3 regions of the Actinosynnema sp. NPDC049800 genome follow, and region 2 is predicted to be linked to each of the others. Evidence: riboswitches for the same ligand, from Rfam matches in the RefSeq annotation. Region 2 holds a riboswitch; each other region holds the start of a gene.
What was found. Region 2 has a riboswitch for glycine ahead of gcvT (glycine cleavage system aminomethyltransferase GcvT). Riboswitches for the same ligand answer to the same signal wherever they lie in the genome.
Positions count from the first base shown of each region.

Region 1: it holds a riboswitch for glycine, as region 2 does, so the genes downstream of both, gcvH (glycine cleavage system protein GcvH) here and gcvT (glycine cleavage system aminomethyltransferase GcvT) in region 2, are expected to answer to the same signal.
Region 3: it holds a riboswitch for glycine, as region 2 does, so the genes downstream of both, gcvP (aminomethyl-transferring glycine dehydrogenase) here and gcvT (glycine cleavage system aminomethyltransferase GcvT) in region 2, are expected to answer to the same signal.

Region 1 covers NZ_JBFAMT010000039.1:10,391-14,874, forward strand. Annotated here, with positions in the region: gene ald (alanine dehydrogenase) at 1-1,036, opposite strand, end outside; glycine riboswitch at 1,232-1,326, shown strand; gene gcvH (glycine cleavage system protein GcvH) at 1,452-1,832, shown strand; gene AB0I91_RS31690 (L-serine ammonia-lyase) at 1,837-3,201, shown strand; gene AB0I91_RS31695 (hypothetical protein) at 3,569-4,000, opposite strand; gene AB0I91_RS31700 (glutathione peroxidase) at 3,997-4,482, opposite strand; gene AB0I91_RS31705 (transcriptional regulator) at 4,479-4,484, opposite strand, start outside.
Region 2 covers NZ_JBFAMT010000003.1:102,344-106,827, reverse strand. Annotated here, with positions in the region: gene AB0I91_RS05780 (helix-turn-helix transcriptional regulator) at 1-331, shown strand, start outside; gene AB0I91_RS05775 (hypothetical protein) at 442-840, shown strand; gene AB0I91_RS05770 (DUF3817 domain-containing protein) at 855-1,157, shown strand; glycine riboswitch at 1,221-1,308, shown strand; glycine riboswitch at 1,310-1,405, shown strand; gene gcvT (glycine cleavage system aminomethyltransferase GcvT) at 1,534-2,634, shown strand; gene glyA (serine hydroxymethyltransferase) at 2,649-3,914, shown strand; gene AB0I91_RS05755 (malonic semialdehyde reductase) at 3,994-4,484, shown strand, end outside.
Region 3 covers NZ_JBFAMT010000061.1:7,222-11,705, reverse strand. Annotated here, with positions in the region: gene AB0I91_RS38425 (DUF3224 domain-containing protein) at 22-426, shown strand; gene gcvP (aminomethyl-transferring glycine dehydrogenase) at 690-3,578, opposite strand; glycine riboswitch at 3,731-3,821, opposite strand; gene AB0I91_RS38415 (MerR family transcriptional regulator) at 3,977-4,484, opposite strand, start outside.

The sequences.
Region 1 (4,484 bases), on a different contig from region 2:
GCGCGTTCAGGCCGAGCGCCAGCGACGCGTCCGCCCGCAGCGCCGCCTCCCAGCCCTGGTCGGCCAGCGCGACGGCGTACGGCAGCGTCACGTTGGTCAGCGCGTAGGTCGACGTCCGCGGCACGGCGCCGGGCATGTTCGCCACGCAGTAGAAGACGGTGTCGTGCACCTGGTAGGTCGGGTCGGCGTGCGTGGTCGGGCGCGAGTCGGCGAAGCAGCCGCCCTGGTCGATCGCGATGTCCACCAGGACGGAGCCGGGCTTCATGTCGGCGACCAGCTCGTTGCTCACCAGCTTCGGCGCCTTCGCGCCGGGCACCAGCACCGCGCCGATGACCAGGTCGGCCTCGCGGACGGCCTGCTCGACGGAGTACCGGTTGGACGTCACGGTGCGCAGGCGGCCTTGGTAGAGGGCGTCGATGTGGCGCAGCCGGTCCACGTTGGTGTCCAGGATCTGCACGTCCGCGCCCATGCCGACGGCGATCGCCGCCGCGTTCAGGCCCGCCACGCCGCCGCCGATCACGACCACCCGCGCCGGGTGCACGCCGGGCACGCCGCCGGGCAGCACGCCGCGCCCGCCGGACGGCTTCATCAGCGAGAACGCGCCCACCTGCGGCGCGAGCCTGCCCGCCACCTCGGACATCGGCGCCAGCAGCGGCAGCGCGCCGTTCGCGGTCTGCACGGTCTCGTAGGCGACGGCGGTGGTGCCCGAGTCCAGCAGCGCCTGCGTCAGCGGCCGGTCGGCGGCCAGGTGCAGGTACGTGAACAGGACCTGGCCCTTGCGCAGCCGCGGGTACTCCTCGGCGATCGGCTCCTTCACCTTGAGCACCAGGTCGCCCTCGGCCCACACGTCGTCCGCGCCCGCCAGCACCTTCGCGCCCGCGGCCAGGTACTCCTCGTCGGTGATGGCCGAACCGAGGCCCGCGCCGGCCTCGACCACCACGTCGTGGCCGCGCTGCGTCAGCTCGTGCGCGCCCGCCGGGGTCAGCGCGACGCGGTACTCGTGGTTCTTGATCTCGCGGGGGACGGCGATCCGCACGGTGGGCTCCTTCGGCCGTTGTTACACCAAAGGTCCGGTAACGGGTATTCGGTGTCATCGTGCGGCCGGCACCAACGCACCCCTGCGCCACTGTGCTGATCGAACAAGCCCGGCGGTGCGTTGACACCCGTCGGGCCCGGCACCTAGCGTGCGGGCCAACCAACTGAACATCGGCCGCGGCGCGCCAGGAGCGCCGGAACCCGCGCGGGAGAGACCTCGGTGAACGTGCCGGGGCGCCGAAGGAGCAAGCACCCCGCACACTCTCAGGCAGCGAGAACCGCTCGGGTGAGGCGACTCTGGAAAGCGCGCAAGTCCGCGCACCCACGGTGCAAGCCGCCGCTCCGGCGTCGGTGAAGCTCTCAGGTCCCAGGACAGAGTGGGGCTCTGGTGGACCTTGCCGTGAGGGAGCGCTGTCGTGACTTTTCCGGACAACCTGCTGTACACGCCCGAGCACGAGTGGGTGGACTGGGCGCCGGGTACCCAGGAGCCCGTGGCGGTCGGCATCACGTCGTACGCGGCGGAGTCGTTGGGTGACATCGTGTTCGTGGAGCTGCCCGAGGTCGGCACCGTGGTGAAGTCGGGCGAGGTGTGCGGCGAGCTGGAGTCGACCAAGTCGGTCAGCGACCTGTACGCGCCGATCAGCGGCGAGGTGGTCGAGGTCAACCGGGCCGCGGTCGACGACCCGTCGTTGATCAACAACGACCCGTACGGGGCCGGGTGGCTGTTCAAGGTGGCCGTGACGGACGCGTCCGGGTTGCTGACCGCGGCGAAGTACGCGGAACTGACCGGGGACTGACGTCATGGCGATCAGCGTGTTCGACCTGTTCTCCGTGGGCATCGGACCGTCGAGCTCGCACACGGTGGGCCCGATGCGCGCGGCGATGATGTTCGCGCAACGGCTGCGGCCCTCGTTGGCCTCGGTCGACCGGGTGCACGTGGAGCTGTTCGGGTCGCTCGGCGCGACCGGGCACGGGCACGGCAGCCCGAAGGCGGTGGTGCTGGGCCTGGAGGGCAGCCGGCCGGAGGAGGTCGACCCGGAGGAGGCCGAGCGGCGGCTGGCGGAGATCCGGGCGACCGGGCGGCTGCGGCTGGCCGGGGTGCGGGAGATCGCGTTCACCGAGGACGCCGACCTGGTGATGCACCGGCGGAAGTCGTTGCCGCTGCACCCCAACGGCATGAGCTTCACCGCCCACTCGGGTGACGTCGTGGTCGACTCGGCGGTGTACTACTCCGTCGGCGGCGGGTTCGTGGTGGACGACACGGCCACCGGGGCGGACCGGATCAAGCCCGACGAGACGCCGGTCGCGCACCCGTTCCGGACCGGTGACGAGCTGCTGGCGCGGTGCCGGGAGACCGGGCTGTCGATCAGCGAGGTGATGTTGGCCAACGAGCGGTCGTGGCGCGACGAGGAGTCGGTGCGCTCGGGGCTGCTGCGCATCTGGGACGTGATGCAGGAGTGCGTCGAGCGCGGCTGCACGCGGACCGGGGTGCTGCCCGGCGGCTTGAAGGTGCGGCGGCGGGCGGCCGAGATGCGGCAGCGGATGGCCGCCGAGCACTACGCCACGGACCCGTTGCGGGTGATGGACTGGGTGACCCTGTTCGCGCTGGCGGTGAACGAGGAGAACGCCGCGGGTGGCCGCGTGGTGACCGCGCCGACCAACGGCGCGGCCGGCATCGTGCCCGCGGTGCTGCACTACTACACCCGCTTCGTGCCGGGCGCGTCCGACGACGGCGTGGTGCGGTTCCTGCTGACGGCGGGTGCGGTCGGCGTGCTGTTCAAGGAGAACGCGTCGATCTCCGGAGCCGAGGTCGGGTGCCAGGGCGAGGTCGGCTCGGCGTGCTCGATGGCGGCCGGCGGGCTGGCCGAGGTGCTGGGTGGCACGCCGGAGCAGGTGGAGAACGCGGCCGAGATCGCCATGGAGCACAACCTGGGGCTGACGTGCGACCCGATCGGGGGACTGGTGCAGATCCCGTGCATCGAGCGCAACGCGTTGGCGTCGATCAAGGCGATCACGGCGGCGCGGATGGCGTTGCGCGGCGACGGCTCCCACTTCGTGTCGCTGGACAAGGTCATCAAGACCATGCGTGAGACGGGCAAGGACATGAAGGTCAAGTACAAGGAGACCGCGCGCGGCGGCCTGGCCGTGAACGTCATCGAGTGCTGATAACCGGCCGCTGACCAGGGCGGATGGCTTCCATCGCTGCTCGATGGTTCTCGCCACTGCCTGACGTCCCACGGCCTGGAGACGGCCTGATCTTGAGCCGCACCTGACGGGCTCCACCTCGTAACGCGGGGTGGAGCCCGTTCGCGCGTCTTTGGCCTGAACCTCGATGCCGCACAACACTTCTCGACCACGCGATCGTCCCGACTGCTGCGGCTGCCAGCTGTCGCGCCCTCAGGTCGGCGCGCCTTGATCGCGCACAGCAGAATTCAGCAGCGGCTACGGGAGGAGGTTCACGCCGTCGTGAGCGCGAGTGTGCAATTCGGACCGAGGCCGGGGCTGCCCTTGCGGAGGGCGGGCCCGGCCTCGGTCACCCCGACCAGCCCGGCATGGTCAGCTCGTCGTCGTGGACCGCCCACGCGGGCGGGCCTTCGGGTGCGGCGAGGACGTCGACGCCGTACGGGAGGTAGTCGTTCGTCGTGTGCCGGGCGGTGAAGCCGGCGGCGGTCAGGATGGTGATGACGGCGTCGGCCATGGCCTGCGACACGGCTCCCTGCTGGTGCAGGGCCGGGTGGTCCAGGTGCTTGTGGCGCAGGGCGTCGACCGCCACCCGGCTGAGCCGGGGGCTGGGCCGCCAGTCCGCGTGCACCACGCCGTCGTCCGGCTCCCACATGGTCACCCGGACCGTGACGCCGCACTGCAGGTCCGGCGCCAGCCCTTCGTGCGACAGGGGCAGGCCGGCGGCGGCCAGTTCGTCGCGCGCCTGCCGGGCCAGGCGCTCCAACTCCGCCCGCGCGGTCAAGGCAGCACCGACTCGATGGCCTTGACGACCGCCTCGTCCTCCGGCTCGGTCCGCGGCCGGAACCGGGCGACGACTTCGCCGGACGGGGCGAGCAGGAACTTCTCGAAGTTCCACTGCACGTCGCCGGCCGCGCCGTCGAGGTCCGCGAACGACGTCAGCTCGGCGTACAGCGGGTGCCGGGACGGGCCGTTCACCTCGACCTTCTCGAACAGCGGGAACGTCACGCCGTACGTGGTGGAGCAGAACGTGGCGATCTCCTCCGCCGTGCCCGGCTCCTGCCCGGCGAACTGGTTGCACGGGAACCCGACCACGGAGAACCCCTGCCCCGCGAACCGCTCCTGCAACCGCTCCAAGCCCTGGTACTGCGGCGTCAGCCCGCACTTCGAGGCGACGTTCACCACCAGCAAGGCCTTGCCCTCCAACGCGCCCAGGCTCGACGGCTCACCGGACAGCGTGCGCAGCGGGATGTCGTGGATGCTCATGG
Region 2 (4,484 bases):
TCCCCGCGGCCTGGTGAAGGTCGAGTCCGCGGATCCGGCGTACGTGGCGGCGATGCGGAAGCGGGCGCCCGAGGTGCCCGAGCCCCTGCTCGCCGCGGCCGCCAGCTACTGGCAGCTGGTCGGCGACCTGTCCGAGGCGGAGCAGTGGTGGGACGCGGGCATCAGCCCGTTGGACCAGCGCGCTCTGGACTACCGGGCGGCCGGGCTCTCGCCCGCCGACCTCGGTCGTCGCCTCGGCCCGATGACGGTGCTCCAGCACCTGCGTCGGGGTAGTGCGGCGGCCTGGTGCGTGGCCAGGTTGCAGAGGCAACGCCGGGACGGCGTGGCCTAGGTCCGACGAGTCGGGGCGGGCTCCTGCGGTCGAGGAGCCCTTGCCGTCGAGGTGCGGGCTCCCGTGCGGGGAGCCCCAGCCTCGTGCGACGCACGAAGTACTCTTGAGGCGTGCGAGGCCTCATCACCCCCCAGCGCCTGGCCATCGCGGCCGTCTGCCTGGCGTCGCTGGTCGTGTGCTGCGGCCTGGCCTACTGGCAGTGGGAGCGGTTCTCCGAGGCCGGTGGCACGTTCCAGAACCTCGGCTACGTGTTCCAGTGGCCGCTGTTCGGCCTCTTCCCCGCGTTCATGGTGTGGCGCATCCGCAGGCTGGACGCCCGCCGCAAGGCCGAGGCCGCCGCCGGGACGGCGGACGCCGCCGCCGAGGCCGCGCCGGAGCCGGTGGCCGCGCCGCCGCGGCCGGTAGTTACCGTTGAGCCCGTCAGAGCGCCCGTGCGGGACGACGAGGACGAAGAGCTCGCGGCCTACAACCGCATGCTCGCCGAACTCAACGCGCGGGACCAGCGGTGAGCGAAGGTAGGGCGATGAGCGGCGCGTTGACCAGGTTCCGGTTCATGGCTTACGTGGTCGGTGTCGGCCTGCTGCTGCTCGTGGTCGCGATGATCGCCAAGTACGCGGGCGACAGCGAGGGCATGATGCAGGTCGTCGGCCCGGTGCACGGCTTCCTCTACGCGGTCTACCTGGTGCTCACCGTCGACCTCGCGCTCAAGGCCCGCTGGTCGATCAAGGGCACGGTGCTGGTGCTGCTCGCGGGCACGATCCCGTTCGTGTCGTTCTACGCCGAGCGCAAGGTGGTCGAGAGCGTCCGGGCCGAGAAGAGCCTGTGACCGGGGTTGACCCCGCCCGCCGGGCACCCCTAGCGTCTGGCGGTACCAACTGAACACGGCCGTCGATGTCGCGCGGGAGAGTCCCCCAGCGGGGCGCCGAAGGAGCAACTCCTCCCCGGAATCTCTCAGGCACAGGTACCGCGCGACGAAGGCAACTCTGGAAAGCAGGCGCACCCCGGTGCGCCTCGCCCACGGTGCAAGCCGCCCCCACCGGGTGGTGAAGCTCTCAGGCTCATGGCAGAGGGGGAGGCTCACTCGACGAGGAGTCTCCGGTGGACCGTGTCATCCTTTCGCTCGTGAATCGCTCGGACGTGCCCGCCCGTCGACCCGACCGGTCGGCCCATCGGCAGGTCCGCACCCAGGGAGGGCCCGCCTGATGGAAAGCCGCCGCACGCCCCTGCACGCCGAACACGAGGCGCTGGGCGCCATGTTCACCGACTTCGCGGGCTGGCGGATGCCGCTGCGCTACGACAGCGAGCTGGCCGAGCACCACGCGGTGCGCACGTCGGCGGGCCTGTTCGACCTGACCCACATGGGTGAGATCCTGCTCACCGGCCCGGAGGCGGGCGCCGCGCTCGACCACGCCCTGGTCGGCCACGCGTCCGCGATCGGCGTCGGCCGCGCCCGGTACACGATGATCTGCGAGGCCGACGGTGGCGTCATCGACGACCTGATCGTGTACCGCACGGGTGATGAGGAGTACCTCGTCGTCGCCAACGCCTCGAACGCCGCCGTCGTGCACGAGGCCCTGGTCGAGCGGGCGAAGGGCTTCGACGCGGTGGTCGCGGACAAGTCGACCGACTACGCGCTGCTCGCCGTGCAGGGCCCGAAGGCCACCGCCATCCTCGCCGGCCTCACGTCGACCGACCTGGCCGCGGTGAAGTACTACGCGTCGTACCCGACCGAGGTCGCGGGCAAGCCCGTGCTGCTGGCCCGCACCGGCTACACCGGCGAGGACGGCTTCGAGCTGTTCGTCGCGCCGGACGACGCCGCGCACGTCTGGCGGGCCCTGCTGGAGGCGGGCGCGCCGCACGACCTCAAGCCCGCCGGCCTCGGCTGCCGCGACACGCTGCGGCTGGAGGCGGGCATGCCGCTGTACGGCAACGAGCTCGGCCGCGACCGCACGCCGTTCCAGGCGAACCTCGGCCGCGTGGTGAAGCTGGACAAGCCGGGCGACTTCGTCGGCCGCGACGCGCTGGCCGCCGTCGCCGAGCGGGGCGTCGAGGAGGTCCTGGTCGGCCTGAAGACCGCCTCGCGCCGCGCGCCGCGGCACGGCTACCCCGTGCTGGACGCCTCGGGCGCCCGGATCGGCGAGGTGACCAGCGGCGCGTTGTCGCCGACCCTGGGCTACTCGGTGGCGATGGCGTACGTGGCCGTCGGCAACACCGAGCCCGGCACCCGGCTGTCGGTGGACGTCCGCGGCAAGCACGAGCCGGTCGAAGTCGTCGCACTGCCCTTCTACAAGCGCACCTCGTAAGGGAGACCCCACACATGTCCGAGCACTTCACCACCTCCCTCGCGGAGTTCGACCCGGAGGTCGCGAACGCCGTCGCCGCCGAGCTGCACCGGCAGCAGAGCACGCTGGAGATGATCGCCTCGGAGAACTTCACGCCGGTGTCGGTGCTCCAGGCGCAGGGGTCGGTGCTGACGAACAAGTACGCCGAGGGCTACCCCGGCCGGCGCTACTACGGCGGCTGCGAGCACGTCGACGTGATCGAGCGGCTGGCGATCGAGCGGGTGAAGGAGCTGTTCGGCGCCGGTTTCGCGAACGTGCAGCCGCACTCGGGCGCGCAGGCCAACGCGTGCGCGATGTTCGCCCTGCTCCAGCCGGGCGACACGATCCTGGGCCTGGACCTCGCGCACGGCGGCCACCTCACGCACGGCATGCGGATCAACTTCTCCGGCAAGCTCTACAACGTGGTGCCCTACCACGTGTCGGAGGCCGACGGCCGCGTCGACATGGCCGAGGTGGAGCGGCTGGCGACCGAGCACCGGCCGAAGCTGATCGTGGCCGGCTGGTCGGCGTACCCGCGCCAGCTGGACTTCGCCGAGTTCCGCCGGATCGCCGACTCGGTGGACGCCTACCTGATGGTGGACATGGCGCACTTCGCCGGCCTCGTGGCGGCGGGCCTGCACCCGAGCCCCGTGCCGCACGCGCACGTCGTGACCACGACCACGCACAAGACGCTCGGCGGCCCGCGCGGCGGCGTGATCCTGACCAACGAGGCCGACCTGGCGAAGAAGATCAACTCGGCGGTGTTCCCGGGTCAGCAGGGCGGCCCGCTGGAGCACGTGATCGCGGGCAAGGCGGTGGCGTTCAAGCACGCCGCGTCGCCCGAGTTCGCCGACCGCCAGCGGCGCACGGTCGAGGGCGCGAAGATCCTCGCCGAGCGCCTGTCGCAGGCCGACGCGGCGGCGGCCGGTGTGAAGGTGCTCACCGGCGGCACGGACGTGCACCTCGTGCTGGTGGACCTGGTGGCGTCCGAACTGGACGGCAAGCAGGCCGAGGACCGGCTGCACGAGGTGGGCATCACGGTCAACCGCAACGCGGTGCCGAACGACCCGCGGCCGCCGATGGTGACCTCCGGCCTGCGCATCGGCACGCCGGCGCTGGCCACGCGCGGTTTCGGCTCGGCCGACTTCACCGAGGTGGCGGAGATCATCGCGGCGGCGTTGCAGCCGTCGCCGGACCTGGCCGAGCTGCGGGCGCGGGTCGAGGTGCTGGCCGCCAAGCACCCGCTGTACCCGTCCCTGTGAACGACGACACGAAATAGCTCGCGCTTACTGGAGGTTGTCCCGTGCGCAACCCGCGTACGGGACAACCGAAAGAGGCACCATGACCGCCACCCTCGACACGCTGGCCCTCCCGCGCGACGCGCAGGACCTGCTGTTCCGCGAGGCCCGCACGGCGAACGCGTTCACCGACGAGCCGGTGACCGACGAGCAGCTCCGCGACGTCTACGACCTCGTGAAGTGGGGCCCGACCGCGATGAACAGCCAGCCGCTGCGCGTGCTGCTCATCCGGGGCGAGGACGCCAAGGCCCGGCTCGCGCCGCACATGGCGGAGGGCAACCGGGCCAAGACCCTGGCCGCGCCGGTGACCGCGATCCTGGCGGCCGACACCGACTTCCACGAGCACCTGGCCACGACGTTCCCGCACTACCCGGGCGCGAAGGCGGCGTTCGCGGACGACGCGGGGCGCACCGAGGCGGCGAAGACGAGCGCACTGCTCCAGGCCGGCTACTTCATCGTCGGCGTCCGCGCGGCGGGCCTCGCCGCCGGACCGATGAGCGGCTTCGACGCCGAGGGCGTGCGCGGCGAGTTCTT
Region 3 (4,484 bases), on a different contig from region 2:
ACGTCCGGCAGGCTCCACCCCATGACCACACACGCCACCGCACGCGCGGAGATGAAGAGCTGGGACGAGCACACGTGGGACGGCAAGCGCTACGACGAGGTCACCGGCCCGAAGCAGACGGTCGGCGGCATGACGGCCACCTACACCGGTGACCTGGAAGCCGTGGGCGACCTGCGCTTCGTCATGTCGTACGCGGACGACGACTCCTGCGCCTCGACCGGCTACGAGGTCGTCACCGGGGCCCTGAACGGCCGCACCGGCAGCTTCGTCCTGCACCACGTCGGCGGCTTCCACGACGGCGTGGCGGACGCCACCGTCACCATCACCTCCGCCACCGGCGAGCTGGCGGGCCTCACCGGCACGGGCCGGATCACGTGGGCCCAAGGCGAGCCGGGACGGTTCGAACTGGACTACGAGCTCGCCTGATCGTCGACGTCCGGAAACCCGATCGGGTGACAGTGCGTAATCACTCGACTGGTCCGCGCGACCTCGTGGGTGAGGGGTTCGTCGTGGCGCCCTGCGACAGCCCGCTGCGCGTGCGACCGGCTGAGCCACGACGGTGCCGCACGGGAACCCGGTCCCCCCGGGTTCCCGTGCGACGCCGCGGTGGGCAACCGCCGTGAGCGGGAACCGGTCAGCCGCCGTGAGCGGAGACCGGTCAGATGCCGCAAGCGGAGACCGGCGGGTGGTCAGCCGCCGTAAGCGGAGACCGGCGGGCAGGAGCAGACCAGGTTGCGGTCGCCCTTGGCGCCGTCGATGCGGCGCACCGGGGGCCAGGTCTTCGGCGCCGACGTGCCCGCCGGGAACACCGCCACCTCCCGGCTGTACGGGTGGTTCCACTCCGTCGCGATGGAGGCCGCCGTGTGCGGCGCGTTGCGCAGCGGGTTGTCGTCCACCGGCCACTCGCCCGAGCCGACGCGGTCGATCTCGTGCCGGATCGCGATCATCGCGTCGATGAACCGGTCGATCTCGCCCAGGTCCTCGCTCTCCGTCGGCTCCACCATGAGCGTGCCCGCCACCGGGAACGACATGGTCGGCGCGTGCAGCCCGTAGTCCGCCAACCGCTTCGCCACGTCGTCCACCGTCACGCCGGTCGCCTTGGTGATCGGCCGCAGGTCGAGGATGCACTCGTGGGCCACGAAACCGCCCTCGCCGGTGTAGAGCACCGGGAAGTGCTCGTCCAGGCGGCGGGCCACGTAGTTCGCCGCCGCCACGGCGGTGAGGGTGGCGCGGCGGAGGCCGTCGGCGCCCATCATCCGCACGTACGCCCACGAGATCGGCAGGATCGACGCCGAACCCCACGGCGCGGCGCTGATCGGGCCGACACCGGTCGCCGGACCGGCCGACGGCTGCAACGGGTGGTTCGGCAGGAACGGCGCCAGGTGCGACCGCACGCCGATCGGCCCGACACCCGGGCCACCGCCGCCGTGCGGGATGCAGAACGTCTTGTGCAGGTTCAGGTGCGACACGTCCGACCCGAACTTGCCGTACTGCGCCAACCCGATCAGCGCGTTGAGGTTCGCGCCGTCGACGTACACCTGGCCACCGGCGTCGTGCACCAGCCCGCACACCTCGCGCACGGTGTCCTCGTACACGCCGTGCGTCGACGGGTAGGTGATCATGATCGCGGCCAGGTCGTCGCGGTGCGCGTCGACCGTCGAACGCAGGTGCTCGATGTCCACGTTGCCGTGGTCGTCGCACTTGACGACCACGACCCGCATCCCGGCCATCACGGCGGACGCGGCGTTGGTGCCGTGCGCGCTGGACGGGATCAGGCACACGTCGCGGTGGTCGTCGCCGTTGGCGCGGTGGTAGGCGCGGATCGCCAGCAGGCCCGCGAACTCGCCCTGGCTGCCCGCGTTCGGCTGCAACGACACCGCGTCGTACCCGGTGACCTCGGCCAGCCACCGCTCCAGGTCACCGACGATGCTCAGCAGCCCGTCGGCGTCCGACGCGGGCGCGAACGGGTGCAGGTCGGCGAACTCCGGCCACGTGATCGGCTCCATCTCGGCCGTGGCGTTGAGCTTCATCGTGCACGAGCCCAGCGGGATCATGCTGCGGTCCAGCGCGACGTCCTTGTCCGACAACGCGCGCAGGTAGCGCAGCAGCGCGGTCTCGGAGCGGTGCGAGTGGAACACCGGGTGGGTCAGGTAGTCGCTGGTGCGGCGCAGGTCCGCGGGGATGCCGTCGGCGGTGTCGGCGTCCAGGCCGTCCACGTCCGCGACGGTCACGCCGAACGCCTTCCACACCGCGACCAGGTGCTCGCGCGTGGTGGTCTCGTCGCACGCGATGGACACCACGTCGTCGTCGACCTGCCACAGGTTCACGCCGAGGTCGCGCGCGGCGGAGACGACGGCGGCGGCACGTCCTTCGACGCGGGCGCGCACGGTGTCGAAGAACTCGCCGTGCACGATCTCGACGCCGCCCTCCAGCAGGCCGGCGGCCAGCACGGTCGCCATCCGGTGGGCGCGGGTCGCGATCGCCTTCAGCCCTTCCGGACCGTGGTACACCGCGTACATCGACGCGATCACCGCCAGCAGGACCTGAGCGGTGCAGATGTTGCTGGTCGCCTTCTCCCGGCGGATGTGCTGCTCGCGCGTCTGCAGGGCGAGGCGGTAGGCGAGCGAGCCGTCCGCGTCCACGGACACGCCGACGAGCCGGCCGGGCAGCTGCCGCTCCAAGCCCTGGCGCACGGCCATGTAGCCCGCGTGCGGCCCGCCGAACCCGATCGGCACGCCGAAGCGCTGCGTGGTGCCGATGACGACGTCCGCGCCGATCTCGCCGGGCGGGCGCAGCAGCGTCAACGCCAGCAGGTCGGCGGCGACCACGGCCTGCGCGCCCGCCTTGTGGATCTCCTCGACGACCGCCGCGTGGTCGCGCACCACGCCGGACGCGCCGGGGTAGGACAGCAGCACGCCGAAGAAGTCGCCGCCGAGGCCGAGGCCCTCGATGCCCTGCGACAGGTCGGCGGTCACGATCTCGATGCCCAGCGGCTCGGCGCGCGTCTCGATGACGGCCAGCGTCTGCGGCAGCGTGTCGGCGTCCACGACGAACTTGTTCGATTTGGACCGTCCCGCGCGGCGAACCAGCGTCATGGCCTCGGCGGCCGCGGTGGACTCGTCCAGCATCGAGGCGTTGGCCAGCGGCAGGCCGGTCAGGTCGGCGACCATCGTCTGGAAGTTCAGCAGGGCTTCGAGGCGGCCCTGGGAGATCTCCGGCTGGTACGGCGTGTACGCGGTGTACCAGGCGGGGCTCTCCAGCACGTTGCGGCGGATCACCGGCGGCGTGGTCGTGCCGTAGTAGCCGAGCCCGATCATCTGCGTCATCGGGCGGTTGCGGGAGGCGAGGGCGCGCAGCTCGGCCAGCGCCTCGGTCTCGGTGGCGGGCGCGGGCAGGTCCAGCACCAGGTCGCGCTCGCGGATCGACTCGGGGACGGCGTGCTGCGCCAGTTCCTCCAGGGAGCCGACACCGATCACGTCGAGGATGCGGGCCAGCTCGGCGGGCCGCGGGCCCACGTGCCGGTCGGCGAACGGGGTGCCGTGCTCGAGTGCGGCGAGGGGGATGCGGTCCTGCGTCATCGGTGCTGGCCTCCAGGGCTCCGGACAGACTTCTGCCGTTGCCCTCCCCCTCTGTCTTCTGCCCGGCGGGCGCCTGAGAGCTTCACCCGGCTGTCGGGTTTGCACCGTCGGCGGGGTCGGTCGGTGGTGGCCGACCCGCTTTCCAGAGGCGTCTCACCCGCACGGTCCTTGCGCCTGAGAGGTTCCGGGGAGGATTTGCTCCTTCGGCGCCGAGACTGGCTCGGACTCTCCCGCACGGGATAAAGCGACTACGCGCGAAATCGTACCCGGCGGGTGGGTGAGCGGTACCGCCGGCGCGACGTGGATCTCATCGCGTTGCGCCGGGTGTGCGGGCCGGTCAGCCGGCCGCGTTGCGCCGGGCGAGCACGTCGGTCAGCCGGCCGCCTTGCGCCGGGCGGTCAGCCGATGGCCCTCGTGCGGCGCCGGCGGGACAGCTCGTCGTCGGCAGGCTCCACGATCTCGGCGCCGTCCGCGCGTTCGGCGGGGAAGTCGTGGATCGTGCCGCTGATCTCCCGCATCGCGCCGGAGACCGCGATGCCGAACACCCCTTGGCCGCCTTGGAGCAGGTCGACCACCTCTTCCGGCGACGTGCACTCGTAGACGGTGGTGCCGTCGCTGAACAGCGTGATCCGGGCCAGGTCCTGCACGCCGCGGCGGCGCAGGTGGTCGACCGCGACCCGGATGTTCTGCAACGAGACACCGGTGTCCAGCAGCCGCTTGACGACCTTGAGGACCAGGATGTCCTTGAACGAGTAGAGCCGTTGGCTGCCGGAGCCGTGGGCACTCCTTATCGTCGGGTTGACCAACCCCGTGCGCGCCCAGTAGTCCAGCTGGCGGTAGGTGATGCCCGCGATCTGGCACGCGGCGGGGCCGCGGTACCCGACCAGTTCGTCCGGCAGCGAGGAG